DNA from 4 places in the Secundilactobacillus sp. MJ173 genome. Region 3 is predicted to be linked to each of the others. Evidence: riboswitches for the same ligand, from Rfam matches in the RefSeq annotation. Region 3 holds a riboswitch; each other region holds the start of a gene.

Region 1 (8,102 bases), on a different contig from region 3:
TGCAAATGTAAGCCAAATAACGCAAATTGTAATAGTACCAAACTACCAATAACGATCAACCAGTCCCACCAGCGGATACGGATCTGTTTGAAATACGTGCGGGGAGCGCCTTCAGAAAAGCCGTGTGAAGTCATGGCTTCAGCTAAGTTTTCTGACCAGTCTAACGAGGCAAGAATAGCCTTAAAATAGAGTTGGGGTGACCAAATATGCAGCGCTTGTCCGCGCATATTGCCAGCTGCCCGGATGACATTTACTTCACTAATAATTTTTGGCAGCAAGTTGAAAGCGCCTAAGAAACCGTAAGCAAACTTACTGGGAATGTGCGCATTCTGTTCCAGAGACATCACCAAATCAGCAACTGAAGTGGTTAACGTTGCGGCTGAACCCACAAAGACGTAGGCGTAGATCCGGGTGAACAACACTAGGGCAAAATGGATGCCAGCGTTTGACTGCAATAAAATCGCTACTGCCAGTGCCAGTGCCGGAATTAAGGGGACAAAGAACAGCAGTACAAGTCGCTTTAAGCTCGGTCGGCTGCTGAGGATGATTAATAAACCAATCACTGCCAACCCTAAGTTAACTGTCCAGGTATTAGTAAAGGAAATTTCTAGCGCAATCAGTACCGCTAATAAGAATTTTAAACTTGGATTCACGCTAATCCCTCCACATACTGTAATTGTTTGTTTTCCAGAGTGACATGGTAGTCAACTAAGGCATCCAAGCCAAAGAGCTGATGGCTGACAATGATCATGGTTTGCTGACAATCTTTCGCAACTTGTTTCATGATGGTCATAATGGCTTGCAATGAGCTAAAATCAAGCCCAGTGAACGGTTCATCGAACAGCAAGACTGGAGTGGCCATGATCAGCATTTCTAAAATTTGCAATTTTTTCTTTTGACCGCCGCTTAACGTGTAGACTACTTGGTCTTGCAACTGAGTTAACTGTAATTGTTCTAGAAATTTAGGAATACGATCCTTAAAATAAGCGGGTGCCTGACTATTTTTTAAAGACAGTGTCAGTTCTTCTGCAACCGTCACGTTTAAGAACTGCTGATCAGCATCTTGGAAGACCAAGGCGACTTGTTGGTATAGTCGATTAGGTCGAATTTTAGCAATTTCCTTTTGGTTAAGTAACAAGGAACCGTTGTATTGATGCAGTTTTGAAAGCGCTAATAGCAAAGTCGATTTACCTGTACCATTAGCACCGGTCAACAGGGTGATGTGATGCTGGAAGAAGTCAATTTTAGGTTGTGACACCAGAGTGGAAGTACCAGCGATTAATTTTAAATCATGTGCTGAAATAATCGGCTGATCAGTTTCCTTTGGCAAAAGTAATTGCTGATTAGAGGTATCCTGCCGTTTAAAACTAGCCATTTTTTGCGTCGCCGCATCGGAGTCGAGTAATTCGAGTGAGTCACCCGTACCATTTAGCACAAAAAGGTGATCGATATAAGCATCATAGTCTTCAAGGTCGTGATCGGAAATGATAATGGTCTTGTGCTCTTCGTGCTGCAGTCTTGAAAGCTTAGCTAACAATAACTGACGGGCAACTGGATCGACGCTGGCAAAAGGTTCATCTAACAGGATGGTGTCGGCTTGCATGGCGATGATTACAGCTAGGGCAACTTTTTGTTTTTCACCACCTGAGAGACTATTAAGTTGGCGATGACGTAACGGACTAATCTCCACGTAATCAAGTGCTCGGTCAACCCGGGGCATCATTTCTTCTGGTGCCACGCACTGATTTTCTAACGCAAAAATTAATTCACGTTCGACTGTGTCCATGGCAAACTGCTGGTTGGGGTTTTGAAACATCATTGCAACTAGCTGGCCACGCTTTGTTTCTGGTATGTCACTAATTTTGGCGTCGTTTAACCGGACTTCTCCGGCAGTAATCAGGCCACCAAACTTCGGGTAAAGGCCACTAATAATCTTCATCAGGGTGGACTTACCAGAACCAGAGGGACCCGTCAGCAGTGAAAAGCCGCCGTCAGGAAAAGTGGCTGAAATATCAGCCAAAGTCAAAGGCTTTTGACCGTCCTCAGTCGGATAAGAAAATGATAGTTGATTTACCGAAATCGTTGCCATGAGTTTACCTCAATTCTAGCGCGTTTGAGTTTGCATCAAGTGTGTCCGGTCAAGCAAGTTGACGATGGCCTTAACCAGTAAACCGGAGAAGATCCAAGTTGAAACCAGACGGATGATGAACAGTGCAATCAGCAGGCCAATGTGATACTTGGAGTAACCGTTACGAATCATGTCCCAACCAAAAGTGACGATGGTGGTGGTCAGCACACTGAGATTCAGGCTAAACCAGTCGTAACGCTTGTAGCCAGTGAAGGTAAAGCCTAATTCTGAAGCAACCCCTTGAACAACACCGGAGATCATGGTGCTAGCACCCCATTGACCGCCAAGGAACATTTCAACTACCGACCCTAAAAGTTCACCAAGGGTAGCCGAACCGACTTTTTTAAAGACGTATCCGGATAATGGACCAGCCATCACCCAGATGCCCATGATGATGTCATTGGCGCCGGGGCCAAGTCCAACTGGTGTGAGGGCAACTGTTAGTACGTTGTACAATGGACCGACGACCCAATAGATCACCCCAAAGAAAATCGCAATTAACGTTAGCAAGATAATGTCGCGTAAGTGCCAAGCATTTGAATATTTCATGACAAAAGCCTCCAAATATAGTTTTGCTAAACGTTTTCCACAGAAAAAGAGTCAAAGATAAACGATTATCTTTGACTCTTCCTTTTGGCTTTTATCATCAGAAAATAAATGCATTATGCTCCCTTCGCTGGTATTAACCAGATCAGGTTCAATGGGTGGTATCTCAGCCAAAAGGCACCCCAGATAACGTTTAGTACAATGTTCAGTCTACACGGACTAGTTAGTATTTGCAAGCAAACTAATGCGGAGTTATGCGCGACCTAACTTCTTTAAATTCGGAATTGTCAGCATGGTGCATAGACTAATGATGTAGAGGATTGACAGGAATCCCATGACGACGATTAAACTGTAATGATCCATCAAGAAACCGATTGCTACACTGGAGAAGCCACCGATTGCACGTCCAACGTTAACGATAACGTTGTTGGCAGTTGAGCGGATTTCAGTTGGGTAAAGCCGAGAAATGACAGCACCATAACCACCGAACATGCCGTTTGAGAAGAAACCAAGAATGGCGCCGGCGATCAGTAAAGTCACCTCATTAACTGCCAGGGTGATGCTAAAGACTGCAACTGCGGAGCAAATCAAGAAAATACCAAATGCCAAACGGGGACCGAAATAATCAAGAATGCTGCCGAAAGTCATCATCCCAATACTCATGCCGACAATCGTTGCAATCATCCAAATAGAGGAACCAGACACGCTTAAGTGCAATTTCTGTTGCATGATGGAAGGCAGCCAGTTCATTAAACCAAAGTAGCCGGCAATTTGGACCACCACCATCACGCTAAGGGCAATGGTTTGATAAGCTAGCTTGGGTGTCTTGAACAGTGCACTGATTCGAACCCGTTTGCTGGGATCTTTTTCAGCCTTCTTGGCGGCTAAAAATTCGTCGCTATCGTGTAAATGACGACGGATGAAGTAGGTTAAGCCAACCGGAATCAAGCCGAATAAGAACAGTGCCCGCCAGCCGAATGCAGGAATAATAAAGGCGGCAGAGATGGCGGCTAAAATAGCACCAATTTGACCACCAATTGCGGCAATAGACGTCATTTTACCGATCTTATGATGATTAAAGTTTTCGGCAATCAGCGTAATGCCGACACCGTATTCACCACCAGCACCAACACCGGCAATAAAACGGCAAAGGTAGATCAGTGTAATGCTATTTGCGAAGTACATGGCAGCAGTGGCAAAAGCAAAAATGAATACGGTGTGAGAAAAAGTCCGTACTCGTCCAAAACGGTCAGCAATAACGCCGAAAAAAATGCCACCCACTAGCATGCCCAAATTAGTGATTGATGAAATCAGCCCTGCCTGAGCACCGTTGATATGTAAATCAGCGATGATGGAAGAAAGTGCGAAGGAGAGGAATAAAACGTCCATATTCTCCAAAGCAAATCCCGCCGAGGTAGAAGCGATCGTCCACTTTTGGTTCTTACTTAGTGCGTGGTGTGCAGTAGTTTCCATATTCAGTTTCCTCCAAAATAAGTGCTCACTGGCACTTGTTATTTTTGCGGTTACGGATCTAACCGTCGCTGGTATTGTGACATAGTTTATTGACGAATACAAGTACTTCTTGACGGTAACTAGCTGACTGATGTAAACTCAAAGCAAGATATCTTTAACTTAGCCCAGTGAGACTAACAAGTTTACGGAAGAAGTCCATCTTCTTGATGGAACCAGTGAACCGTTTAGCGCTCGAGCTAAACGGTTTTTTGTGTAGAAAGGAGAAAAAATGCGTCCCATTATTATTGCGTTAGACTTTGAGGATCGGAATCAAGTATTCAATTTTTTGGATCAGTTTGACCACCAAGATCAATTATTTGTGAAGGTTGGCATGGAACTCTTTTACTTTGAGGGACCGAAGATTCTATTGGAATTGCGTAAGCGTGGGATCCAGGTTTTCCTTGATTTAAAATTGTACGATATTCCTAATACCGTTGAGCAAGCCATGTATCAGTTAGGTCAGCAGGAGGTTTCCATGGTGACGGTTCACGCGGCTGGCGGGGCTGAGATGATCAGCAGAGCAAAGAAGGGACTATTACGTGGTAGTCAAAAAGCCGGCGTGAAACCAGCTAAATTACTTGCCATTACGCAGCTCACTTCAACGTCTGAAGAACAGATGCGTACTGAGCAGTTGGTCAATGCCAGCTTGACGGAATCAGTCCGGCATTATGCGCAGTTAGCAGAGGCTAGCGGGGCCGATGGCGTTATTTCATCAGCCCTTGAAGACCCCATGATTCACCGTTCGACCAGTGATGACTTCTTGTGCATCAACCCCGGGATTCGGTTAGCTACTGATAGTGCCAACGATCAAAAACGGGTGGTGACACCGGCTCAAGCTGCTGAGCTGGGCAGTGACGGTCTGGTGGTTGGCCGATCGATTACTCAAGCGGATGATCCGGTTGCTGCGTATCAAAAAATTGCCAAAGAATGGGAGCTATAATTATGACTGAAATTGCACGTCAAATTGCACAGGATCTTTTAGAAATCAATGCTGTCACGCTGTCCCCGAAAGAGCCCTTCACCTGGGCCAGCGGGATTCAGGCGCCAATCTATACGGATAACCGGCGGACGATTGCTTTTCCAGCAGTTCGGACTCACATTGCTGAAGGTTTAGCAAGCTACATCAAAGCTCATTTTCCAACTGCCACTGTGATTGCTGGTGTAGCAACTGCTGGTATTCCTCACGCCGCTATCGTAGCTGATAAGCTTGGACTACCTATGAGCTACGTACGGTCAAAGCCCAAGGATCATGGAACGGGTCAGCAAATTGAGGGCCAAATCTTACCAACGGATAAAGTGGTGCTGATCGATGATTTGATCTCAACTGGCGGCAGTGTGTTAGGTGCCGCCAAAGCGGTTCAGCGTTCGGGTGCGGAAGTACTAGGCGTCTTAGGCATCTTCTCTTACGAATTGCCGGATAGTGCTGAGAACTTTGCGAAAGCGGAATTGTCCTTGCATACGCTGACTAATTACAGTACGCTGATTCAGTTGGCTAACGAAAACCACGATATTGATCAAGCGGAACTTAATTCGTTGCAGCAATGGCGGCAAGATCCATGGCACTGGTTACCAGCAGAATCTAAGTAACGGGGATGGTTCAAGATGTCCATCAAATTAATTGCGACTGATATGGATGGTACCTTTTTAAATGATCAAAGTGATTACGATCATTCACGGTTTCAAAGATTACTAACAAAAATGACACAGCAAAATGTCCGGTTTGTGGTTGCTAGTGGTAACCAGTACCCGCATTTGCCCCAGTATTTTCAAGGTTTAACTGGCGAAATCACATACTTATCTGAAGATGGGGCACACATTGTCTCAAACGAGCAGACCATCAGTGAAGATGTGATTCCACATGATGTATTAATTGAATTTCTACAGTGGATGAGTATTCAGCCACTCTTTAAGCACGCGTGGGTGCTGCTTTCTGGTCGACAAGCGGCTTGGACTGAAATGCTGGCGACCTCAACACGGTTTAAAAAGTCCGGTTATTTTTATGGTAATTTGACCCACGTGATGAATCTAGCCGAAGTGAACGATGACATTTATAAAGTCGATATTACTTGGCCTGCCTTTGATGTTTCCGCTCAAGAAGCGTTAGTTAATGAAGCCTTTGCGGGTAAATTACGGGCGACGTCCAGTGGCTTTGGCGGCATTGACGTGATCCTTCCCTATGTGAATAAGGCGTATGGATTGGGCAAGCTGCAGCAAAAATGGCGCATTAGCCATGATGAAACACTTGCGTTTGGCGATAGCGGCAACGATTTGGAGATGCTGCAGCAGGCTAAGTACGGCTACGTGATGAAAAATGCGCCGGAGTCCGTAAAGCAGCAGGTGAATTTAATCACCCCGCTAACCAACAATGAGAGTGGCGTTCTCGCTGTGATTGAAGATTTCCTCAAATAGTTTGAATGGGTTATACTAAAACTATTGTGAAGAAATTAATGAGGTGGATAAAATGATTAAATTAGTAGCCCTGGATCTAGACAATACGTTACTAACAAACGATAAAAAAATCAGTCAGGTCAACGAACTGGCTTTAAAAAAATTAACCGCAACTGGTGTTAAGGTCGTTTTATGTACGGGACGGCCAATCAACGCCATTTGGCACTATATTGAACAACTTGGTTTAACGGGTACCGACGATTATACGATTACCTTTAATGGTGCGCTGGTAATTAATAATACTAGTCGCGAGGTTTTGGCTAAGCAGGGGCTCACTAAGACTGATTTAGTACCGCTACATGATTTTTGTAAGGCTAATGGGTTTCCCATGGACATTCTGGACTTTGATCAGGTTTATCCAGTCACGGATTTAGTGAAGTCAATTTACACGTTGGGTGGTGGCATCAAGTTCGCGCCCATGACGTTTGATGAACTGCCTGATCATTTGTATGCGAAAGTTGTTGCTGCTCAAAAGCCGGCAGAACTGGATCAAATGATTGCCACGTTGACACCTGAACTTCATGAAAAGTATCATATTGCCCGGTCACAACCGCACATTCTGGAGTTCTTGAGTGCTACAACTGACAAGTCAGTGGGTCTGCATGCACTCTTGCAACATTTCGGCTGGGATGAGAGTAACCTCATGGCTTTTGGCGATGCTGAAAACGATGCGGGTATGCTAAAGGCCGCGTCTGTTGGCGTAGCAATGGCGAATGCGATTCCTGAAATTACGGCGTTGACTAACTACCACACTGGAACTAACGAAGAAGACGGTGTCGCGGAATTCGTTGATCAATATTTTAAACTTAACTAGCCATTTATAAGTAGTGTAGCTCTTGATTTTCAATAGAGAATCAGGGGCTTTTTTTATGCCACTGGAGTTGCGTGGTAACTGTTGGATGGAAAATTTAGCTTGCTTGCACTTCAATTCAGTGTTATTATTTATTTCAATCGCACACGATTGATTGAGGAGGCTTACCCATGACAACGCACGTTCATATTGCTGATCAACTTTGTTTCAGCACGTATAATGTCAATCGATTGTTTAACAAATTTTACCAAGAAGCGCTGGCACCGTATCAGTTAACTTATTCGCAGTATTTGCTTTTGACAGCGCTGTGGGAAAATGACCATCAAGAACTCCGTGATTTAGGTGAAGTTCTGCATTTGAAGTCAAATACCTTAACGCCATTGGTAAAACGGATGGAGCAGCGTGGCTGGGTGAGTCGCACTCGGCCTGATGATAAACGGCGCCTCATTGTGAACTTGACGGACAAAGCCAAGGATAGTGAGGAACCGATTCATGAGGAGTTGGCGACGTGTTTAGGTCGCCGACACATGTCCTATGAGGACTATCAGCAAGCGTTAGCTTTAAACCAAAAATTTATCGCCGCTTTTAACGAGTAAGGCGGTTTTATTTTCAATAATTAATCGTGCACGACTATTTAACTAGGAGGCTTTATATTAT
Region 2 (8,102 bases), on a different contig from region 3:
CGGTGGCTCAGTGCTAACATCAGGCCAATAGTGACTTCGGCAACGGCGTTTGTGGAAACCGCTGGTGTGTTCGTCACTGGAATACCCTTCTCCTTAGCATAAGCAGTATCAATGTTATTGAAACCTGCCCCAAAGTTAGCGATTAACTTCAGCTTTGGTGCGGCATCAATGATTTCTTTATCTACTTTTGTCGACAATGGTGTGATCAAGAAATCGATATCACTGACGTTTTTCAGTAGTTCGTCGTGAGAGATCAAACCATCGCCTTCGTAAACACTGACATCCAACCCAGCGCTTTTCAGTTGTTGAGTTGCCACTTCTGGTAATTGAGCTGATAAATAGACTTTACTCATAATCAAGGCCTCCTGTATTTTTGTTACCGCTTTCATTATCTACCAAAACGGCATAAAGTGCAATTTTGTGAAACGATATAACGATTAGATATTTTTAATGTGCGGAAAATTAAAAACAGCCTGGAATCAATCCCAAGCTGCTTCACTACTCTGATACTGTTTTTGACCGATTAACAAAAGCTTCAATAATTGTGAATTCATCCGCATTTACCTTATACAACAGTTCCGGATGCCATTGAACCGCTAAAATTAAATCGTTATCCTTGCTTTCCACGGCTTCAATCACACCATCACCAGCTGTGGCAGTGACCTTAAGCTGTGGTGCTAACTTCCGAACCGATTGGTGGTGGAAACTATTTACTAGCACACGCGGCTGGCCGTGGAAAATGGTCTGCAACATCGACCCTTCCGCGATATCAACATAGTGCGACCCCTGATCAGACGGCGCCTTTTGCTGGTGCTGATAGGTCTGATGGTCAATTTGCGTGGCAATATCCTGATAGATGTCACCACCCAGTGCGATGTTAACAACCTGCGCGCCACGGCAGATACCTAAAATTGGCTTCTCGGCAGCAACTGCCAAATTAGTCAGTGTTATTTCAGTCGCATCCAAAAGATCGTCAGCTTCATCCATCTGCGGTATCGGCTCTTCACCAAAGAAACGTGGTGCCACATCCGGGCCGCCTGGCAACAATAGTCCATCAATCAGTTCACTATATTCAGCTGCCAAATCTGGTTCCCGAGTTGGAATCATTACAGGCACGCCGCCAGCTTTCACAATTGCGGCCACCTCATTTTGATTAACAGTGTTGCGGTACGAATCACCCACTAACCGACGTTCAGCCGGAATACCAATAATTGGTTTTGCCATGTCGACACCCCTCACTCATTTTATTGGAGATAGCTTAAGACCAACGCACTATGTTGTCAATCATCAGTTCAACCAAAGTGTATTGCCAATTGAAATTGTGCAACCCAAAAAGGACGACTTTTCAAGTCCCCCTTCTTAATGTGCTCATCCAAATTTGATTGAGCTAACTCATATTCATTTTAAATTACTTAACATGCACTGTTTTGGTACTAGTCACTGAACTAAAATGACCATGGCTGTAATTGCCGACAGTGACCTTAACCGTTTTAGCTTTTGGCGCGTACACTGACTTGTTAAAGTTGCGCTTACTGCTCAACTTAGCATATTTGTTTCCTTTGTAGGTGTTGACGCGAACGTACTTAGCCGACTTGTAAAGTTTAACTGAACCAGTGACTTTGACGTACTTCTTTGAGACTTTTTTAACGGATAGTTTGGAGATGTAGCTCTTTTTGGCAGGTGCTTTTTTGGTGGTTGTCTTTCTAATATAAGTTTTTGGCTTTGAGGCAACACCATCAAAGTTGTTACCGTAGTTCAGAACGGCGCTGTCTAATGCATCAGCATAGCCGCTTAAATCATTGTCGATATCACTATAACCATCGTCAACATTGGAAATGGCGATTTCTCCATTAATTTTGTTGCCCATTGAATCTAACTGACTCTGTTCACCAGAAGTAAGCCGACTTTTGAACACATTATACGTTGCTTCAAGCGCACTTAGATTTTCAACTGCTTGTTCTTTGGTATCAGTGTCTTCATATGCAGCAAGTCCAAGATTGTACAAATAATCATCAAAACTTCCGTTCTCTTCATACGCTTGCTTGTCGTTAGGATCTGGAAAATCATCGGTGACATCACTTTGGACATCCGTCGACGCCTTCCCCAACGCACCCTTCACACCACTGATATCACTTTGATATTGTACGTATAAAATTTTTGTTGATGCTTGTGCCTGTGTCGTTGTCAACACGTTAGGAATCTGCGTAAACACGCCACCAACTAATGTTGCCCCTAATACGACTGTTACAGTCTTTTTCCAAACATTCCTAGTCATCAAAAATGACCTCCTCAAGTAATAGTTACGAAAACACGACTCGATTATAGGTCTATAAGTATAAAAATGAAAGTTGCTTTCAACCGATACACTTATTGCCGTTATTCCTATATGTACGGCGTTCGTCAGTGGAGACGAGCGCTTTTTAATTCTAAAACCGGTTCATAAGCGCTTAAATATCAGTATTAAGCTTCCAGCATTGCTTTCACAACACCGTCAATATCCTCACTTTGTGCGATCATGGAAATCACAGCTGAACCCGCTGCACCTGTGTTGATCACATCGCTCAAATCATCAACGGTAATCCCACCAATGGCAACGATTGGCCGATCAGTCAGACTGACTAATTGCTTTAACCCATCGAAACCAATCACGGGGTCAGCATCCGCCTTCGACCCAGTTGGATGAATCGGGCCACTACCATAGTAATCGATACCCTCAATGACATTAGCGGCTTCAACCTCTTCAGCATTCGAGCAAGATAAACCGACAATCATCTGGTCGCCAACTTCTGTAACAACCTGCTGAATCTTTTCATCAGATTGCCCCACGTGAATCCCGTCAGCGTTAACTTGTTTTGCCAACTCGACGTTATCATCCACGATAAACGGAATCCCCGCTTCGGCGCAACGGCCACGTAATTTCATGGCCATTGCTGCGCGATCAATCGGTGACAAGGTTGAAGCATTGCCCTTATCACGAAATTGAAAAGCTGTGATACCCGCTTTAATGGCCTGCTCAATGATGGTTTCGAACTGACCTTCAGGCACATCTTGAGAACCGCAGACAAAGTAAGCTTTCAACATTTCTGGTTTGAATTTCATTTGCCCGAATGCTCCTCTCCGTAAGCCCAATGGTTCAGTGGCCCATGACCATGACCAACTTGGATAGTATTGCGAATAGCAGCTTCAACGAAGTCCTTCGCCACCCGAATAGCCGATTCAATGTCTTTGCCCTTGGCAATCTCCGCAGTCATAGCACTAGACAGCGTATCGCCAGTACCATGAGTTCGAACGGTGTCAACTCGAGGCGCGCTGAGCCAGAATTCTTTACCATTTTCCAGCAAAACATAATCGGTCACTTTATCGGTATCGCCGTGACCACCCTTGATCATAACGTTCTTAACACCAGTTGCACGGATCTGCTTAGCAGCCGCCTGCATGTCTTCGGGTGTCTTGATAGTCATATCAGTTAGCCGTTCCGCCTCTGGTAAATTAGGTGTGACAACGGTCGCTAGCGGCAATAAATCACGCTTAACGGTGTCAATCGCATCATCAGCCAGTAACGGCGCACCGCCCTTAGCAATCATAACGGGATCCACGATCAGCGGTCCCAAGTCATATTTCTTCAGATTCTCAACGACGATTTCCACGTGTTCTGCATCCGCCAGCATCCCCGTCTTGCAGGCTTTAATTTTCAAATCACCCGCCACTGACGCAAACTGTTCATCGATTAATTTCTTAGATAATGCAGCAAAATCTTGCACACCAATGGTATTCTGTGCGGTTACAGCTACAATCACTGCAGCACTAAATACGTGACGTTCCTGCATGGTCTTGATATCGGCCATAACGCCAGCACCACCACCGGAATCAGTCCCAGCAATCGTGAGTGTTTGTGGAAATGAATTAACTTCCTCAGCCATCTTAAATGTCACACCTTTCAGTCAAATTGGGCAATCTTTTCAATATCAGCAACGGATGCTAAATGCAATTCGTCCATTAAGCGAGCAGAGAAAGTACCTGGCCGTTCCTCTTTCAGCTGATCAGCAACGATCTGGCCGATTGAAGCAAAGACCAAGCAAGCTGTTTGAGCAGCTTCAAAGTAGTCACCATCACTGACCGCACAAAAGGCACCCACAATACTGCTGAGCATATCGCCAGAACCAACGTGTAACTGGAACAGCGGCGTGCCGTTAAATACTCGGGCAACGTGTTCACCATCGGTAATGACATCCGTGGCACCACTAAGAATAACGACACAATTCTGTTTCTTAGCAGCAGCTTTAGCGATTTCCACCACGTCTTGATTGCCGGAACCAGCATCGATGCCCTTCGCGTCCCAGGCAACATCTGCCAAAGCGGCGATTTCACCAGCGTTCCCACGAATAACGTCCACTTGGAACTGGCTCATCAAATCAAGGGCAACTTTCTTACGGTAACTAATGGCACCAACCGCCACTGGATCAATAACTAACGGTTTGTGCTGTGCGTTAGCAGCTTTGCCCATAGCTAAAATATGGTCTACTTGCGGCTTAGAAAAAGCTCCAAGGTTCAAAGCAACGGCATTACTGATACCCACCATTTCATCGGTTTCAGCAATTTCTTCGGACATAATGGGTGACGCACCAATGGCGTTAATGCCATTAGCCACATCTTGAACGGTGACAAAGTTTGAAATGTTAAGGACAACGGGATTGGTCTCGCGAATCTGATTCAGCAAATCGATTTTCATGAAAAATCCTCCCAAAATTTTAGTACAAACAACAGTCAGATACTAAAAAAAGTCGAGCTAATCAAAACGTTAGCTCGACTCTTCACCAGTAAAACTGGTCCGAATTGAACACGTTCCTTCGCAAGTCTGAACTTACAGGTTCAAAGGGATAGTGCGAGCACATCTCAGCCCCAGAAAAAAGTGGGACACCCCTCGTGTTGTTTGGCTTAATTGTAAAAGAAAAAGGGTGTGGAAGCAAGCGCTTAGAGAGCGGAGTGTAAGGGACGGGCGCCAAAAATCCCGAACTTGGATTTTAGGTGGCTGTCACTTACATGCAGCTCTCTGCTTGCTGTAACCCGACTAAATCAGGGTGTGGAAGCAAGCGACTAGAGACTGAAAACTAAGACGCTTTCGGCAAAAATCCTGGGCTTGGATTTATGCCGGAAGTGACTTAGACGTAAGTCTCTGCTTGCTGTAACCCAACTACTCTACATAAAAGAAAAGAGCCCAGCCCCAAAAGGTTGAACTCTTCCAAACATAAATTCTAAAACGACACCGCATCCGGATCCATCGCTGACCCAGCAGCACCCTGGAACCCGTCAATCTTCTTCATGTCATCTTCACTAATTTCAAAGTCAAAGATGTCAGCATTCGACTTAATATATTCAGCGTGCACAGACTTTGGCAGTGGCAAGAAGCCGTGCTGTAAGTGCCAGCGTAGGACTAATTGTGGTACAGACTTATTGTATTTCTCAGCAATCTCTTTCAGTCCATCAATCTGGAAAATCTTACCAGTTCCAAATGGACTGTATGCCTCTGATAAAATATCGTGTGCGTTATTATATTCCACAACGCTTGGCTGCAGATCGGATGGATTCAAGAAAATCTGGTTAACCATTGGCGCAATCTTAGCGGTCTTCAGCAAGGCATCCAAATGTTTAGGCCGGAAGTTTGAAACCCCGATAGCCTTCACTAAACCTTCCTCATAAGCTTCTTCCATAGCTTTCCAAGTCTCAGCATTAGCTTCTTCCCAGTTATCACGAAAAGCAACTGGATTTGGCCAGTGAATCAAGTAAAGATCAACGTATTCCAAACCTAATTTGGATAGAGAGGTCCCAATGGCTTGCTTCGCTTTTTCATAGCCGTGATCAGCATTCCATAATTTCGTGGTCACGAATAAATCTTCGCGTTTCACACCAGAATCGTGGATTGCTCGACCAACGCTTTCTTCATTCCCATAAGCAGCAGCCGTATCAATGTGACGGTAGCCCGCTTTCAAGGCATCTAATACTGACTGGTAAGCAACATCGCCATCTGGCGTCTGCCAAGTGCCAAGTCCAATAACCGGAATCTTAGTCCCGTTGCTGAGTGTATAAGTATCTGTGAGAGCCATACCAAGTCCTCCTTTATGATTAAAAAACGGTAAACTCAAGTCTTAACAACTTTGAGTTTACCGTTTTTTTGAAGTTTGACGCAAGTGATTAGGCTTACGCAACCTGGTTAATCTTTCTTCATCCACTTACGGAATTTATTAATGATGTAGCCCAGCACGATGAGAACTGCTAGACCTTCAATAATCCACATGATCATCTGTTTCCAGTTAATGCCAGGTTTGGCAATCTTAGCTGCTTTGCCATCTTTGTCAGTTACCGTAAATAATCGGTCAAATTTCCAAGACCCATTGTCTGCTTTCACAGTCATTTTCAACCGGTATTGTCCTGATTTGAGTACTTTACCATCCAAAGTTGGCATCTGGTATCCAAAACTGGAATTAGGCGCAAAGTTCAACATCTTTTGGTTAACTTTGGCAACGGTCTTATCACCTTCACCAGTAACAGTCGCTTTAAGGTAAACTGTTCCAATAATTGTCGGTTGATTATTTTGTAAATTAACTTGAATTCTTGGCAATCCGTTATTTCCAACGTATTTAGTCCCCCTATACAGTAAATCGGGAGTTACTTTTTGTGTTGATTCGATTAACCGCGTGGCAACAGCATAATGAGCCAAATTATTAATTTGACCACTCTTTTTTGCCTGATTTGCAGCGCTTGCTGAATAAACTACAAAGCCACCTAAAACTGTCCCTTCAAAAGACTGTTTCGGTACTGCCAATTTAAAGGAAACTACTGAACGGCTTTTACCCGCGACCCAAATCTGTTTTCCAGTTTGATTCCCCAACATGTCCGTAAACGACGTTGTAGCTGAAGCATCTTTTTTGGCATGCACAGAATAATCAATAATCCCGTTTTCATTAGTTGTTGCATTATTTGGTAGGATGTTAAATTGCTGACGTTTACTGCTACTGTTAATAATTTGTAAACGCAAGATCTGATTAGTACCGGGTTTTACTTTTAAATCAAAATAACTGGCTTGAGGATTATTATTTGCGGTCAAAACCGGTTTTACTTGAAAGTCATTTACTGATTTTTTAGCCTGTGCCTTAACATCACTGATACTGAATATTCCTGTAACGAACACCAAAATAATTAAGCAAACTTTTAAGATTTTTTTCATATTACTTACTTGGAGTAGCTGTAGTGCTTGAAGTTGGACCAGACGTTACCGTCCAAGTAATGTTGGCGTTATAACTAGCCTTGGCCATAGGAACACTCAAAACGTGTAATGTGATATCAGAGAAAGCCATATTCCACTTACCAACACCTTGACCACTTTTAGCAGTTATAATGTTATCAGCAATACCATTAACATTTAATGTTGCAGTTGCATCTGAACTATCTAGTGCATCACCAACTTTAGTACCTGCTGGAGATGCGCTTGGAGTCTTCACGGCCATATATGAATTAGGGAAAGCATTCGTTGCTGTATCATTACTGCCTGCAACACTAAAAGAACCAAGGCTTGCAGTTACATTCCAACCAGAAGCAGTTCCAGTCTCATCGTTAACAATCAAATCTTGATTGGCAGTCCCCCGTTCAAAGTTTTTCCTGCGGTCGTAATACCAGCACCAAACGTAAAATTAGGGACTTGATCCAGGCTTAGCGTTCCATCACCAGTTGGACTGGGTGTTACATTGACAGTTGCAGTCGAAGTTTTTGTTGTATCCGCATGCCCCACAACAGGCACTGCCAAAACACCTAACAAAGCCCCCGTACTCATAAGTACCGTACTAAACTTTTTTAAATTAATCATATAAATTAAGCTCTCCTTTAAATCAAACAAACCGAATCAGACATACGTCATTTGTATCCCCAAATAGACACATGTCTTCAACCTAGTCTCATTTATAAAAATAGTCAATAGAAGTTTAATAATATTATGCTAATGCTTTTCTTATCTTAAAAGCATTTCACATGGTAGTTATGCCATTAATTATAAAATTTAACACTTACAAAAAATTAGAAGCATGTAAATAATTGAGCATATGACGTCCACT
Region 3 (8,102 bases):
GATAAACAACTGCGTTACTCCACCATTTTTCCATATGAATACATCCCTCTATAAAATATTTTCAACACAACACTTAAAGATATCGGCCAAGTATCAGTTAAGCGATGTTTATATCAGAACAACATTTTTTAAATAAGTGCAATAAACTAGATCAACTAATGCTGCTCCTATGATTAATTAAAAAACACATTTGACAGTGCAAACGTTTGTACAAACGTTTGCACTGTCAAATGTAAGCCCTTCCATTCTTTCTGTCAAGCCGTATTTTTAATAATTCAACTTTTAATTTTCTCAACTCCAATCATAAAAGTCGTTACAAGTCCCATAAATAAACCGTTAATAACGTCAAAAACACCTGAGAAATTCAACGGAATTTCTCAGGTGTTTTTGACGTTAATTTTTTAAATACTACACGTTATTTCTGCTGACTTTCATTCAAGATAGTCACTTTACCATCCTTAACAGAAAGGATCACTGGTCCGCTCTTTGACTTCTTCACTTGCAGGGCATAACTCCCCTTTAAGGACTTGTCGATCGATTGAGACATCTTCAAATAGTTATCAGACATCGTTTTGATCGTTTTGGCGTTTGTTTTAGGATATTGCCACATGGTGTTGACTGCCTTAATGTACTTCGTGTTCGTTGGCGTTATCGTATACGTTTTGTTATCTTGATCAAAACTGACGTCACCAACGTTTTTACTATATGATTTTTGCAATTGCTGCAAGACGTTCTGTTCATTCTTATGTTGTTGTGCAATCGACGCAGCCTCTGAACTCTTTTTGGCAAAATATTGACTCGAATTAACATTCACCTTTTGTGAAGTTGCCTGCGTCTGTTTGGGTTTTACCCAACCATTTTTATAAACGTAGCCAAAACTAAATAACAAGCCTGCCACGCTAATAATCGTCAAAAAACGCGTCGTTCCTACTAAACCATTATAGTGAGCTGCATACCACCATGATAATCCCCCCATGACAGTCATCATACCAAATATAAATACTAGAATGATCCCCATTTTGATTACCCCCCTGAATATAATATTGAAGCTTGGAACTCATTTTTCAGTTTCCTGTATTACTTGTCTATTATAAGCCTTTTATACCGCAGAAGACTAGGGGGTACAAGGATTCAAAAGTTAAGTGTGACCATCCAAAAACGACTTACCTCAATCGCTAAAATGAGATAAGTCGTATTGATGTCACCGTCTTAAATAATACCTTGCGCCATCATCGCGTCAGCTACTTTCGTAAAGCCGGCAATGTTAGCCGCAGCTAGATAGTCAGTGCCAAGATGGTACTCTTCAGCGGCAGCAGAGGATTCAGCAAAGATGTTTTCCATAATGTCTTTGAGACGAGAATCGACTTCGTCAAAAGTCCACGCCAGTCGTTCACTATTTTGGCTCATTTCCAGAGCGGATACGGCCACACCACCGGCGTTAGCAGCCTTGGCTGGTCCCAAAATCACCTGGTGCGCTTTGAAAACAGCAACGGCTTCGGGTGTACATGGCATATTGGCACCGCAAGCAACAACTTGTGCACCGTTTTTAGCCAGGCGTTCTGCCTTAGGACCATCAATCTCGTTTTGAGTCGCACAAGGCAAGGCGATGTCGTAGTCCGTATCGAAGTCCCAAACTGACCCTTCATGATAGACGGCCGTTTCAACCCGTTCTGCATATTCTTTAATACGCCCTCGTTCAACTTCTTTGATCTGCTTAACGATTTTATAATCAATGCCATTAGGATCGTAAACAAACCCATTAGAATCTGATGCTGTCACAACCGTTGCACCTAATTCCGTAGCCTTTTGAATAGCATAAATAGCAACGTTACCAGAGCCTGAAATCTTAATTTTCTTTCCTTGTAACGTCATGTTTTGAGCCTTTAACAGCGCATCCGTATAATAGAGCAGGCCAAAGCCGGTAGCTTCAGTACGGGCTAGACTACCGCCGAAGGTCAGCCCTTTACCAGTTAAAACACCGGCTTGATAACCATTCAAACGGCGATACTGACCATACAAATAGCCAATTTCACGAGCCCCAACACCAATGTCTCCGGCTGGCACGTCCAAATCTGGGCCGATGTGTTTCTGAAGCTCCGTCATGAAACTTTGTGTAAAGCGCATCACTTCGTTATCTGACTTCCCTTTCGGATCAAAATCTGAACCGCCTTTACCACCGCCGATGGGTAACCCGGTCAAACTGTTCTTAAAAATCTGCTCAAAGCCAAGAAATTTAACAATCGATAAGTTAACTGTAGGGTGGAATCTCAAGCCACCTTTATAAGGACCGATAGCAGCACTAAACTGTACCCGAAAACCACGATTAACTTGAACCTTGCCATTATCGTCTACCCAGGGTACTCGAAATTGAATAACTCGTTCAGGCTCTACTAATCGACCAACAATATTCGCCTCAACGTACTCTGGATGGGCCTCCAACACTGGTGTCAGCGTTTTAAAGAAGTTATCAATCGCTTCCAAAAATTCAGTTTGATTAGGATCACGCTTTACAATGTCGGCGCGAACACTTGCTAAATAATCGTTTACAGTTGTCATGAAATCGGTCCTTTCTTAAATCAATCATCTTACACAGTGATGTCAGTTTAGCATATATAGGTTTACTAGTAAACATTTAAATTAAAAATTAATGAGTATAGTAAGGAACCGTGTCTTCAATTTGTATAGACGATATCGTGCATCAACACCCAGACTCCTGCTATCTAATACAAAACATGCCTATTCCAGCAAATTTTGTCGGATAGACATGTCTTTGTGTTGAATTTTGGAATCTACCGAGTTGTGTCACACGCTTACTACTCTTTCCACTTCATTTTTAACTCAACTTCATCCGTTTCTGGATTCACTGAACGATCATTGATTGCAAAGTCATGATTCTGAAAGAACCGGACTGCCTTACTATTTTTTTCATACACACTTAGACGAATCTGCGTATAGTCCGACTTCAATGCAAATAACAACAGGCTGCCAATCCCCTCATCCCGGTACCCGGGTTTAACAAACATGGCGGCCAGATAGTGTGTCTTCATCACTGCAAAACCCACGATTAGCTCATCTTGCAGTACAACATAAATCGTTGCTTTTTCGAATTGCTTTGAAACTTCGGCTACTTGATCCTGCCAATAATTTGCACCAATAAACGGGTGAGCATCTAAATTTCCTGCGAGCCAAATGGCCATCAACGCCTTCTCATTTGCTGCCGTCAAGTTCGCTAGTTTTTCAACTTTCACTTTTGACCCTCTCTTCTCTTTTTCTCTTTGATACCACTTTTAAGGTACGCTGCTCCGATGGAAATGGCAAGGTTTAGGACGGTCAATCGCTAAGCTTCAATATTTATTGTTTTAATCTTAATTTAATATTGAACTCATTTGTTTTTAATGTTATAGTAACTGCAATTCAACAAAAGGCATCTTGAATCACACTTAGACTTAGACAAGATTACCTTTTGAACCTAGGAGGTGACGTTGCTGTTTTAAGATTCCGTACATATGTATCGTTAAGACTAAATGGAGGACATGCGTATGAAAGAAACTACTGTAAAACGATGATGATCCCAGGTTCGCAAGCGAGTTTTGCTCATCAAGTAATCGCCATCCTGTCGACCATAATCAAGACATCTGAACGAACGATAGAAGTGCAAATTCCATTCTCTTAAGTTTAGATCTTTCATTATAGAAAGCGAACCGCGCTGACTGATAATATATTCAGTCAGCGCGGTTTTGTGTTATCTTAAACTCATAAGAATTTTATGGAAGGCGTGAACCCCAAATGATTCAAAAACAATATTATGGCTTGGGCACTGCCATCACCCTCTCGGTAAACGAACCAGCAACGACTGCTGATTTGGATGCTGGTAATGACCTTATCAAGCACTATGAGGATATTTTGACGGTTAATCGACCCGTTTCAGAAGTGATGTCCGTAAACCATGCAGCTGGTCAAGAACCGGTTCAGGTATCAGATATCACCTATCAATTGATCAAACGTGCCGTGGGAGTCAGCCAATGGCGCTTAGGCTTTAACACTGCCATTGGACCCCTGGTAAAACTATGGAAAATTGGCTTTGACGGCGCTAACTTACCGGCTGATTCAGACATTAAACAACGTCTTCAACTGATTGATCCAGACGATATCCAACTAGACGATCATAATCGAACCGTCTTTCTCACCAAAGCAGGAATGGAAATTGACCTTGGTGCCATCGCTAAAGGCTACATTGCTGATGCTGTCAAAACGTTATGGCTTTCTCGTGGCGTCGCGAGTGGCATTATCGACCTTGGCGGTAATATTTTACTGGTAGGCGACAGCAGTCATACTAATGGCTTATGGCGCATCGGTGTTCAAAATCCGTTGAAACAGCGTCATGTAGCCCTTGGCGTCCTTACCACAACTGCTAAGTCAATCGTCACTTCCGGTATTTATGAACGTTACCTAGTGATCAACGGTCACAATTACCACCATATGTTCGATTCCAAGACTGGTTACCCGATTCAAAACGACTTAGAAAGTGTCACCATTGTTAGCGATTTGTCCATTGACGGCGATATTTGGACCACTGAAGCCTTCTATCAAGATATCAATAAAGGGATCCCGTTAATTGAAAAACAGCCAGGACTAGACGCAATCTTTGTCACCCGTGACTTCAAGGTAGCTATCACTTCCGGTTTGAAAGACCACTTTGCATTAACGGACGATCAATACCAGATTATTTAGCGAATGAGAGTGTGACACAACTCGGTAGATTCCAGAATTTAACGCAAAAAACCGTATTCCGTCGAACTTTGTCGGAATACGGTTTTTTGCGTTAAATGGCCGGAATCTGAGTTGTGGCGCAGGTTTAGACTAGATTAAAGTATTGAACAAAAGCAAACTTTAAATTGTCTTTAAGTCAAGAAACCAAATGAAATTTTTACCAATATAGACTTATGGCACAACCTCATTTTAATACTACTTACTCAGCCTATTCATCTGTGGCTGAATCACCGTGGACCAAATACTCTTCAATAACACATAAGCAATCACCGCACCAACCAGTGCACTAAGGAAGAAACTTGGCACAAATAGCCAAAGTGCACCCTTCGCCCCTAATAGCAGTGCTGCAATTGGGTAAGCAACTATCGCACCTATGATACCAGTCCCAATCAATTCGCCAAACACTGCTGCAATCAGCCTTTTAGTGTATCTGAATAGCAAACCGCTTAAAAAAGCACCGAACATGCTACCAGGAAAAGCTAGAATCGTACCAGTCCCCAGCAAATTACGAATTAAGGACGTTAAAAACGCCTGTGTCATTGCCCACCAAGGTCCTAATAAGGCCCCAGATACAACGTTGATTAAGTGTTGCATTGGCGCAACTTTGGCTACACCCACTGTAAATTCAAATAAACTGCCACCGATTACACCTAATGCCACAAGAACCGAAGTTAGGGTTAAATAATAAACTCTTTTATTCATGCGTTTGCTCCTCTCTATTCTCCTGCATAGTCAGCCACTTACCTAATCCGTCATCAACGGGTACTTTTTGGTGACCACCCCTGTCAGATAAACGCCTAATACTAGCACTAGTAGCAAGAAGAAGGTCGTCCCCAAAAAGAAGTCCAACTTCTGCAACCACGAATAACCAACAACGCCGATTAGCCACCATAAAAAGTTTAATGGTAATGAAAGTCGTTGATGCATCAAGAAGACGCTGACAAATAAGATGGCAAATAGCGGTGTGAATACCGCCCCGATAGCGTATAAAAAGTTCTGGTAGTATGCCATTGAAACAAACAGTGCAATCAGTAAACCTAACACCGTAATCCCAATCGCAATCAAATTAACTGCTTTAGTCTTTACCAAATTAGCGATATTAGTAGCTGCCGAATAGGCATCCATGAAGGTCGTGGTTACCGTTGAAAAAACGATCACTAGCAGAGCAATCATCCCCATACTGGAATGCGAAAGCACGGTTGTAAAATTAGATTGGCCGGTTAAAATCACCGTGAAAAGTCCCAGTGAAAACATGGCCACACTGGCAATAAAGTAGCCGCTCACACTGGCCATACTGGTGCGAAACGGTCGATCGGTATGCTGAGTGTAATCGCCAATCAGTGGCAACCAGGAAAGTGCCATGGTCACGTTAAGTTCAACTGCACTGCCAAAACTCAATGGCGCGAGATCGGTACTATTTTGCAAGCGGCCCTCCTTCATAATGGTCCACAGCATCAGGATCATGCCAATGGCTAGTAAGACAACGATGACGTTATTCACTTTGAAAAGCCAGTCGTGATCCATTAATAGCCAAACCACGATCAACACCGCCACGATGAGTGACATCACCAATACTGATTGATAGTTGAACAACGCCTTTGATAGCCCATTCATCGCCTGTTGAGCATTGACGATCATTACCGCCGTCCACCCTAGTAACTGCAGCGCATTTAGCATTGAAAACAGCCCAACGCCCTGTTGCCCAAAAACCGTCTTAGTGGCTTGGATTGCCGTCCTATTCTGCTGAGCTGATAGATAACCAGCAGGTAGCAGAAAAACAAAACAGCCAATCACGTGCCCAACTAAGATCGCTAGCAAGCCGCTTTTCCAACCTAATGGTGCAATGAGTGTCCCGGTCACAATCTCAGCGATTGAAATCGCCGCACCCATCCAAAGCAGAAATAGCCCGCTTGGTTTCGTATTTCCCATTAAAAGCCCCTCTTCCAATAAAAAAGGTCCTTCAGCCGCAGTTAGTTCCGCGCACTGAAAGACCATCATTGTATATTGATGTTCACGTACACTTTCCTTCGCAAGTATTAACTATACAGGTTCGAAGGGACTAGATTCATCTATCTCAGCCATATGGCGCCCCTAGTGCATTTAATTTTCAGTTATTATTTTAGCACACTTCTCATTAATACGCGTGAATCGTAAAGCGTAATTATTACAGTTTAATTAAATCAAGTCTAATTAGTGGTAATTCGAATTGATTATTGGTAAATTATTACCATTGTTGTGACGGCATCAAATACTACTAACACCATTGACCTGGCAATTACTTAATGAATTTGTTGCACTAATATCACTAAGTCATTGGAGGAAACATGGCAAAAAAATCAAAGATTGCAAAGTATAACAAGCAACGTGAACTCATCGCAAAGTATGCCACTATTCGGCGTGAACTAAAGGCGCAAGGCGACTACGAAGCCTTGGCCCACCTGCCAAAGGACTCTAATCCTAATCGGCTACGTAACCGGGACGGATTAGACGGACGGCCACGCGGTTACATGCGCAAGTTCAATATGTCCCGTTTGAATTTCCGGAAATACGCTCACCTTGGTCAAATTCCTGGTGTCCGTAAGGCCTCATGGTAAAGTTATAAGGAGATCAATCATGGAAAAGACTGATATGGCTAGCGCTTACCGGCGACTTAAGAGTCCCAGTTTGAAGACCCGTAAACGGGCGATGAAAATCATCCGCGACGCTAAGCGTAATGCCGCTAATACGAAAAAGTAATTTTAAGCCTAAACAGGTTAAAAAGCGCCTTAGAATTGAAAGCTGACTTTATCAGCCAAATTCTAAGGGGCTTTTTTAATTTGATTAGCTTGGCACTACTTTAAAGTGAATCAGACTCCGGTCGTCAAATGAGCGATTGCCAGACACAGTACCCTTAGTTGACCGGTATTCATGGCTGCAAGTGGGATCATTTTGCAAAACCTCTCGTAGACTTGCCTCCGACTCAGCCAAATTACCTGCTGCTTTAGGATAGCCGTCACTCGCTAACACGATTTGGTGCTCCGCGTTTGATAGTGGGTAGACCTTTAACAGTGAATCTGGGATGGGCTGGCCGTTAAAGATCGCATAACCCCACTCGCTATCAGCTACATTAGCAAATTGAGTCGCCTTTAAAATCCACGGCAAAATAGCTGTACGACCGGGATCCGACTGCTTATCATCAGGGGATAGCCGCAGAACCAAACTGCGCATATTCGATAAAACCAAGTCACTTGGCTTGGGATTAGTTAGCAGCTGACCATCTAGATTAATTTGCGCATCACCAACCTGCCACAGTTCATTACGAAAACGAGAATAAACCACGGCAACGGCTTGCA
Region 4 (8,102 bases), on a different contig from region 3:
ATTAGGACACCAAAAAGCCCGTTCAGTCAAAAACTAAACGGGCTTTTTGGTAGACACTTAATCTGAAAACAACTTGATCTGGTCTAAAATATTGAGCAACTGTTTTTCTGCTCGTTCGTAATCCGCAATTTGATTGCCGAATTGCTGGTTAAACCCATCGAGGCCACCCGCAACAAAGGCGTACTCGTATTGATACACTTGCTGATAGGCTGCCGTTAGTTGTGACAATAATTCTGGTTGCGCTGGTTCTGACAGCTGCAATGCCATCTGAATCACACGCAAATCCGTATAACCCAACTCAAACTGAATTGCCCAAGCGCGCATAAACTCATGCTGAGCCTGAATGTGTAGAAAATGATGTTCCGTATTCCAAGCCAGACGAGCAATTGAATCCTCGATTTTAATCATTTTAAGCCTCCAAAGTTTGTGACTTCGACACGACTACGCCCATAAAATACGCAATTTGGAGGTTTGAAGCAAGTCATTGCACCTGTTATTTTTCCGGTCCTAGATGACGCAATGCATGAGCACGATCCAGTAACGTAAACACACTGTGAACTAACACCGTTCCAAAGAAAATCACCGAGAGCAGCCGAACGGTAAACAAGGCGACAATCATGCCGATTGAATAGTTAGTGTAGCCTAGTTTAAAGACTTCGTAGGTGAACGCAACGATGGTGGTGGTCACAGAAGAGGTCAACAGACTTGCCCAGCTCCAGTTTTTATAGCGCCAAGCGGCAAAACCAATCTCAGACCCCACACCCTGTACGATGCCGGAAAGCAACGCTGCAATACCAAAAGTCCCGCCAAAAATAACCTCAGCCGCAGCGCCCAACACTTCACCAACAATCGCTGCTCCGGGAATCCGGGTTAAGTAAATAGCTAGCGGTCCCGCCATGATCCAAAGGCCAAATAAGATTTCGTTAGCAAACGGACCCACAGCCATGGAGAGCACGTTGTACAAGTAATCCGTCCCCACAAAGATAGCACCGAAAATCAGAGCAATCATGGTGATTAAAATAATATCTTGCAGATGAAATTGTTTTTTCATTGTTGTCATCCTTTCAAGCTTTTGGTCGTGAACACCACGTGACGATGAAATCAGCCATTACTTTGGTGTAATCAATCAGTTGTGATAGTTGCACCATCTCATTATCGCTATGTGCCTGCATCATTTGTCCTGGCCCATACGTCACCGCAGGAATGTGGTAAAAGTCAAACCAGCCACCATCCGAGACTGACGTTGACATATTGATATCAGGGACCACTCCTAGTTGCTGCTCATGACTTTGCTTCAGCAGCTGAACGGCTGGTTGTGAGGCGTCAATCGCTAACGGTGGAAAAATTTCTCCCTTATCCACTAGCATCGAATCACCGCCCCAACTGAATGTCGGTAAAGTATCCTTTAACCAGGGGTCCGCTTTAGCTGCGGTAGTTACGGCAGCTTCGATCTCGTGGGTAACTTGGTCAATAGTTTCATCAGGGTAAAAATGAACGGTGATCCATAATCGACATTCGTTGGCAACAAAGGCTGGATGAATGCCGCCTTCAATATAGGCCGGATTAATCGTATTGGTTCCTGCCGGGAAACCCGGATACGACTTGGTCACTGCCCAGTAATGTTCCAACTTCTGAAGTGCCTCAATGACTACCGGCATCTTTTCAACCATGCTGGCAGCCTTCAAACCACCGCCAGCTCGCAGCATATTCACCCGGTTGCCGTCATGATACGTGTGCGGACTTTTAAGAGTGATCCAGCCAGTTACCACACCGCCCTGTCCTTGAAAAGCCATATTGCTGGTATCGCCAACCACTGCGAAGTCGGCTGTTTCACCCTGTTCCAGCAAAGTTTTGGTCCCTGCTTCACCGGCTTCTTCACCAACCACTGACTGAAATCGCAAATCACCCGGAAGATGAATATCTAGTTGTTTTAATAATCGAAAGAGGTACAAGAAACAAGCCATTGCCCCTTTCATATCACTAACACCGCGACCATATAATTCATCGCCCCGCTGTACGAGTTGGAACGGGGCCGTCTGCCAGTGATCCAGATCCGTCAGTGCGGCCACATCCACGTGCCCATTTAATAGAAGACTATGATGATTACTGCCCGCACTTCCACTTAGTTGCCCCGAAACTAACGCATCTTGCTCATAGAATGACTGTTGCTTAACGGTAAATCCAGCTTGTGTGAGTTGCTGTTTCACGTAATTTTGAATTGCCACTGTATTCCTAGCCGGTGGTGACACCGTTTGGAAAGCGACTAACTCACGCAAAATAGTGAGTAGACTTGACTGCTGGTCATCGATTGCCTGTTGTAACTGTTGCTGTAATGCCGTCATTGCTTCAAATCCCTTCATGGTTCAACTCAGCCACGAACCTGGATGAAACCAACTAAAAAACTCCCGAAGCTAGACTTCGGGAGTTTTGCACACGTTCAATCAGCTTTCCTACGTGAGTGTTAACTCTCAGGTTCAAAGGGTCTGGCGTTTGCCATCTCAGCTCTATTAGAGCACCCCTAGCTTGTAAGCTTATCATGTCATAACTGGTTGATTAATGCAAGCATTTTTCTTGATATAAATAAAAAGAAACCGCTCAAAAGCAGTTCCTTGATTTCAACTATGCTATCATGCCAGCCAACGAGCAATACTTGGCCAACTATTCTTGGTGATGATCATCCGCGGTGCTAATTTAAGATCGTTTTCATTCGTCACAATCCCATTATTTAACGTGTAAATCACCTGCAATTTCGGTTGATGAACGAGGTAATTTTGAACCAACGGCGTCCCGCTACCATATGGATAAGTGAAAATCGGTGTCGTTTGCCCCGTCTTTTGCTTCATGACTTTTTGACTGATTGCATAATCGCGAACAAATTTCGGATAATTGCGCTTCAAGTTAAACGCTGGCGTCCCCTTAACTAGGTAATGCATATTATTGGTATGAACACCCAGCTCCATTTTGGTGCTTTCAGACCGGTATAATTTCATAATCTGAGACCAAGTGGCTAACTGTTCGCCACCGATATATTCTCCGGTTGAGCCGGTAATAATCGAAGCCGTAAACGGATAATCATAATGTTTCATGATGGGCGCAGCATTTTCGGCCATGGTCCGATCAATGTCATCGAAAGTCAAAACGACATACTTCCCATGAACTGGCTGATTATTCTTCAACATACTGATCATTTGGGCAGTGGAAATCACTTTAATATGGTGCTGATGCAAAAACTGCATCTGCTTTTTAAATTCGGATACATTCACGTTATAAACGTGGAGTTGATTATTCGGCGTTAATGATTCCACGCTTTTAACCATGGTGTCATTATCATTCAGGATTCGATGATAGCAAAACACCATAATGCCATTTTTAATTTTGGTATCACTGCTAGCTAAGGCGTAGTTTTCCCGAGTTCCCAGTTCAAATTTAGTACTCTTACGAACGTTGACGGCAATCAAGCCAATGAAAACGACGATGATCAATCCTAATATCCATTTACGCATTGTCTTTGTCATTTGCTGCCACCTTTCGTTTGAGATTCCGAATGTGAATGATACTGTACAGGATGCTCAGACCGCCAATCACCAAAATCAGGTTGCCTAACAGTTTATACAAATGAAATGACAGGTTGAACAGTGAATAATTCACGACTAAGCCATCCGAATAAATCCCAAAAATAAAGCAGAGATTAATGACTAAGACGTAAATAGCGACAACCCACAATAAAATAAGCAGGATCATTCGCCGAAATCGTGACCAGAGGGACGTTTTTTTACGAATCACTAATTTATCTTTATCCATTTTAGACCCCCCGATCTGGACTGGCCCAGGTCCCTTTTCGTTTTGGATCAAGGAAGAAGGAACCAAGGGCGGTAATACAGCTGATCAAGTTAACCACCCAGTAGAAGACAAAGTACATTGGCAGCAACAATAAATCTTGCCAGTCAATGTAGCCCTGACGCTGAGAACTGGTAAAGCCAATGATGAACTGCACGATACTAATCAGTGTCAGAACAAATAAGACCCCACCGTCTAAAATCAAGGCGTGAGAAAAGATCATGGTCAGGAAATACAGAACGATCATGAAGAAACAGCTTAACGCCCATAAATTACTGATCACCATATCGATCAACAACCATTGTTCGGCAAGTTTGCCCGTAAAAATTAATTGCCGGTTGCGAATTAAAACTTCTAAGCCACCACGAGCCCAGCGCCGTCGTTGACGGATCAAAGCATTCATATGCTCCGGAACCAGGATCCATGAGACGGCTTGCGGACAATAAGCCACTCGCCAATGATGCGAATAAAGTTTCCAGGTCATATCGATATCTTCGGTTAATGCTTCAACGGTCCAGCGATGAACCTGTTTGATAGCTTTCTTACGATAAACCACAATCACACCTGAAACCGTGGTGATATGGCCGGTAATAAAGGATTGTCCCCGCTTAATAATGTCAATGATGCCGATATATTCCAGCAACTGCAGGCGACCTAATAAAGTTGTTCGATTACGAACCACTGGACGACCGGCAACGGCACCCACATTAGGATCATTATAAAATTCAAACATCATGTGCTTCAAAGCATCTTGGTCAATGTAAGAATCAGAATCCAAGCAAAGTAAGTATTCCCCATCAGCGCTATCTAAGCCAACATTCAACGCATTGGCTTTACCACCGTTTTTAATAATGGGTACCACTTTAATTGGAAACTGAGACTGATACTGTTTCTGTAACTCATACATCACGTTTAACGTTTGATCGACACTGCCATCATCGATCAAAATCAGTTCAATTTTTTGATAAGTTAATCGTGCCACTGATTCAACAACTTCGTGTAACGTTTCTTCCTCGTTATGTGCTGGAATTAACACCGATACCAGTTGTTCCGGTTCCCCTTTTCCACGCTTTTTCAAAGGAATTTGACGCTGTTGAACACTAAAAAAGATTGCACCCATGATCCAAACAAGTGATACGATCATCGGATACAAAACTACAAATCCACTAAGTATATTCATTTAAAAAACTCCCTCGACGATATTCTCGCAAATCGCTGATTATTTCGTCATATCCGCATAACATGTCCCTGATGTTAGCTCAAACAACAACTTTCACATTGTACTTACGCAAAACAGCTCCGTCAAGGTAGGTATCATTAGAACATTTTAGAGGAAAATTTAGAACTTAATCACACTGGTTATGTAAGCGCAAACATCCATCTATCTTCAATAAGTTAAGATTTACTTAACTTAACGGTTAACTTCTTTTAAGGACGTCTCTTGACATTAATGATGAAAGCATCAAAATATGAAATTTACGGCAAAAAAAGATACAAATTTCGTTAAATATAAACTTAACGAAATTTGTATCTTTTGACTGTAACTCGATTGTACCAAAATGCCCCGAGCAGGATTCGAACCTGTACTTGGTTGCCCAAACAGCGACCTGAACGCTGCGCGTCTGCCAGTTCCGCCACCGGGGCATCACAACAGGAATAATCATACACTATTGTGGGTCGTTTTGTAAAGTCATTTTATGCATACTTTTCACATTTTCTTGCAGGCCGTTCAAATTGACGTTTTGTAAAAAAACAAGGCCAAGAAGCGCCCTTGTGCAGATTATTACTTTTCCATGCATGCTTTTTGGGCAATAAAGCCTAAACAGTTCATTTCACTGCCAAACACTTTGTACCGCAACATCTCGAAAGCTAAACTTTATGGTCTCTAGTTCTACTAAGACGAACCTGATTTGATGTAAATAAATTCAATCTAAAATCTTAAATTTAAACATCGCACACCCCTCATTCTAATCTTGAAAATTCACGATAAACTTTCCCCGAACTTTGTGAACGTATATTCATGCGTACCCAACCTTAAAAATTGACTTGCCACTCAAATGTCGAAGTCCAACAAACGTTGCATTGTAAACGTTTGCCGGACTTCGATCAATTCGGAAAAAGAATTAAAAATTTTTTCTGGTGAGTCAAAAATTTTTTAATTCTCAATCAACCCTGTTGTATCAGCGAAAATGGCATCTTATTCGTTTGATTAAAATTTCATTAGGATATTGTATATTTAATCATCATCTTGTAATTAAATTAGAAAGTTTTATAATTTAATTTTAATAACTCGAGGAGATGATCACGTGCTACAGACACTTCTATTTGCTTTACTCCCTATCATCGTCACCATGGCTTTAGGTTACTTCGCAGCTGCACGTCATTATTTTAATGACAAAGACAGCAGTATGCTGGTTCGCCTGGTCATGAACTTTATGTTGCCACTTAGCGTTTTTTCTGGCATTTGGAGTACACCACGAAAAATTATCATTAAAGATATTCCGTTAGCTTCCTGGCTGTTAGTCAGTATCGTTTGCTGTTACCTGATTTTTTTGGTCATCAACCGATACTTACTGCACACTGACCTACATATTGCATCACTTAGAGCAATGTCAGTGGCAGATCCTTCTGTTCCGTTCATCGGATCGGCCATCTTACCCTTAATTTTCGGTAACTCGTTGAGCGCCATCACCATTGGCGTATGTACCCTGATTATTAATATTATCCTGCTACCAGTAGTCTTTGGCGCTCTCAGTCAAGGAGAATCTCTAGGATCTCGGGTCATCAGCACGTTACGTAAGCCACTGGTTGCCGCAGCTCTCCTTGGTTTTATCCTAGCACTGTTAGGCTGGCAGATGCCCGAAGAACTGGCCGGCTCGTTTGAACTGCTGGGCAAAGGTGCCGGTGGTTTAGCCATCTTCGCAACTGGGATCATTCTGTTCACCCGTAAAATCTTGGTTAACCATACCATCATTGCCACCGTCTTTTCGAAGAACATTCTTTTTCCCATCGTCATCTGGGGCTTGATGCTATTACTCAACGCACCTTCGGAATTGCAACGGATCGTGGTCTTGACGCTGGCCATTCCAACGGCTACCATGCCTACCAGTCTCGCTATTCAATTTAAAGTTAACGAAGCCGAACTGGCCTCAACCCAATTCTGGAGTATCGTTTGTTCATTCGTTACCCTGGCGGTATTCTTAGTCGCACTTAGTTAGTCAAAAGGAGAAATGAACAGTAACTGTTTTACTGTAAAAGGATATCAATCTTTGCAAAGGGGTGCTTCTATACTATTCCGTATTCTTACAAATCTGGTGGAGATATTACAGGGTTAAAGCTAGAAGTTAAACCTTCCGTATTAGCTGATAGCTTATATGTAGTGATTTATATGAATTTCATTAAAAGGCTTTTTGAGCTAAATCCATCCCGTATAATATGAGGGACACCTTACCTTGGTGATTAAATTCCATAGGGCGGAACAATTGATGTTACTCACTTATAAAGTCGAAATTAAGCCGACTGAAAAGCAAGCCTGGCAGATTGATTGCCATATTGGTGGCAGTCGTTGGGCCTATAATTTGTTTTTGGATATCAATCAACAACGCTACGAAATGGGTTATTGCTACTTAAACGCTTACGCCTTTAGTAAGTGGTTTAACCACGAATATCTAGAAGCTAACCCTGATGATCTATGGATCAAGGATTTATATGCCAAATCCATTAAACAGGCCTTTATTGATGCTGATATGGCTATGAAACGTTTTTTTAAGAAGCTGAGCGGTTTCCCACATTGGCGCTCGTTTAAACGGGGTCAAGGCAGTTACTACTTTGTTAAAAACAGTAAAACGCAAATCATTGCCTGTCAGCGTCACCGAATCAAGCTACCGAAGCTTGGCTGGGTTCGTTTAAAAGAGTTTGGCTACATTCCGACAGACTCAGAGCACTTCGTTATCAAACAAGGCCGAATCAAATTCAAAGCTGGTCGTTATTACCTGACTTGTTTAGTGGGACAGGCTGAATTACCAAAGCTAGAACTGACCGGCGAGCCTATCGGCATTGACCTTGGTTTAAAAGAGTTTGCCATTTTAAACGATGGCACTTTGTATCACAATCAGAATAAAAGTAGTCGGATAAGGCGAATCAGAAAACGCGTTAGACGCCTGCAAAGGAAGTTGTCCCGTCAGTATCTTGCACTGAAAGCTAGAAGACAGAAAGAAGGGAAATCTGCTACTGATTTAAATCTAGCTAAAACTCAGCGGAAGGTG

The links. A riboswitch is a leader RNA that binds a small molecule or an ion and turns the genes downstream of it on or off. The one in region 3 is predicted to bind thiamine pyrophosphate.
Region 1: another riboswitch for thiamine pyrophosphate. It lies ahead of AC6H04_RS05905 (ECF transporter S component); the one in region 3 lies ahead of cytX (putative hydroxymethylpyrimidine transporter CytX).
Region 2: another riboswitch for thiamine pyrophosphate. It lies ahead of thiM (hydroxyethylthiazole kinase); the one in region 3 lies ahead of cytX (putative hydroxymethylpyrimidine transporter CytX).
Region 4: another riboswitch for thiamine pyrophosphate. It lies ahead of AC6H04_RS02850 (acetylornithine deacetylase); the one in region 3 lies ahead of cytX (putative hydroxymethylpyrimidine transporter CytX).

The regions. Positions count from the first base shown of each region.
Region 1 covers NZ_BAAKGN010000036.1:62,887-70,988, forward strand. The annotation lists gene AC6H04_RS05895 (energy-coupling factor transporter transmembrane component T family protein) at 1-653, opposite strand, end outside; gene AC6H04_RS05900 (ABC transporter ATP-binding protein) at 650-2,089, opposite strand; gene AC6H04_RS05905 (ECF transporter S component) at 2,105-2,677, opposite strand; TPP riboswitch at 2,779-2,869, opposite strand; gene AC6H04_RS05910 (MFS transporter) at 2,927-4,147, opposite strand; gene pyrF (orotidine-5'-phosphate decarboxylase) at 4,416-5,126, shown strand; gene pyrE (orotate phosphoribosyltransferase) at 5,129-5,773, shown strand; gene AC6H04_RS05925 (Cof-type HAD-IIB family hydrolase) at 5,789-6,595, shown strand; gene AC6H04_RS05930 (Cof-type HAD-IIB family hydrolase) at 6,648-7,448, shown strand; gene AC6H04_RS05935 (MarR family winged helix-turn-helix transcriptional regulator) at 7,616-8,041, shown strand; gene AC6H04_RS05940 (dihydrolipoyl dehydrogenase family protein) at 8,098-8,102, shown strand, end outside.
Region 2 covers NZ_BAAKGN010000066.1:3,780-11,881, reverse strand. The annotation lists gene AC6H04_RS10530 (2-hydroxyacid dehydrogenase family protein) at 1-353, opposite strand, end outside; gene AC6H04_RS10525 (gamma-glutamyl-gamma-aminobutyrate hydrolase family protein) at 499-1,224, opposite strand; gene AC6H04_RS10520 (hypothetical protein) at 1,409-2,275, opposite strand; gene thiE (thiamine phosphate synthase) at 2,461-3,099, opposite strand; gene thiD (bifunctional hydroxymethylpyrimidine kinase/phosphomethylpyrimidine kinase) at 3,096-3,920, opposite strand; gene thiM (hydroxyethylthiazole kinase) at 3,938-4,729, opposite strand; TPP riboswitch at 4,826-4,932, opposite strand; gene AC6H04_RS10500 (aldo/keto reductase) at 5,253-6,101, opposite strand; gene AC6H04_RS10495 (WxLIP family cell surface protein) at 6,209-7,222, opposite strand; gene AC6H04_RS10490 (WxL domain-containing protein) at 7,224-7,619, opposite strand; gene AC6H04_RS10485 (hypothetical protein) at 7,616-7,858, opposite strand.
Region 3 covers NZ_BAAKGN010000038.1:38,472-46,573, forward strand. The annotation lists gene AC6H04_RS06385 (alpha-glucosidase) at 1-34, opposite strand, end outside; gene AC6H04_RS06390 (hypothetical protein) at 416-1,018, opposite strand; gene gdhA (NADP-specific glutamate dehydrogenase) at 1,210-2,556, opposite strand; gene AC6H04_RS06400 (GNAT family N-acetyltransferase) at 2,814-3,248, opposite strand; gene AC6H04_RS06405 (FAD:protein FMN transferase) at 3,787-4,731, shown strand; gene thiW (energy coupling factor transporter S component ThiW) at 4,966-5,472, opposite strand; gene cytX (putative hydroxymethylpyrimidine transporter CytX) at 5,515-6,699, opposite strand; TPP riboswitch at 6,776-6,873, opposite strand; gene rpsN (30S ribosomal protein S14) at 7,095-7,364, shown strand; gene AC6H04_RS06425 (putative metal homeostasis protein) at 7,384-7,506, shown strand; gene AC6H04_RS06430 (hypothetical protein) at 7,591-8,102, opposite strand, start outside.
Region 4 covers NZ_BAAKGN010000019.1:107,188-115,289, forward strand. The annotation lists gene AC6H04_RS02840 (hypothetical protein) at 58-408, opposite strand; gene AC6H04_RS02845 (ECF transporter S component) at 494-1,051, opposite strand; gene AC6H04_RS02850 (acetylornithine deacetylase) at 1,065-2,360, opposite strand; TPP riboswitch at 2,431-2,530, opposite strand; gene AC6H04_RS02855 (polysaccharide deacetylase family protein) at 2,628-3,515, opposite strand; gene AC6H04_RS02860 (hypothetical protein) at 3,496-3,801, opposite strand; gene AC6H04_RS02865 (glycosyltransferase) at 3,803-5,017, opposite strand; tRNA gene AC6H04_RS02870 (tRNA-Leu) at 5,398-5,481, opposite strand; gene AC6H04_RS02875 (AEC family transporter) at 6,144-7,055, shown strand; gene AC6H04_RS02880 (RNA-guided endonuclease InsQ/TnpB family protein) at 7,323-8,102, shown strand, end outside.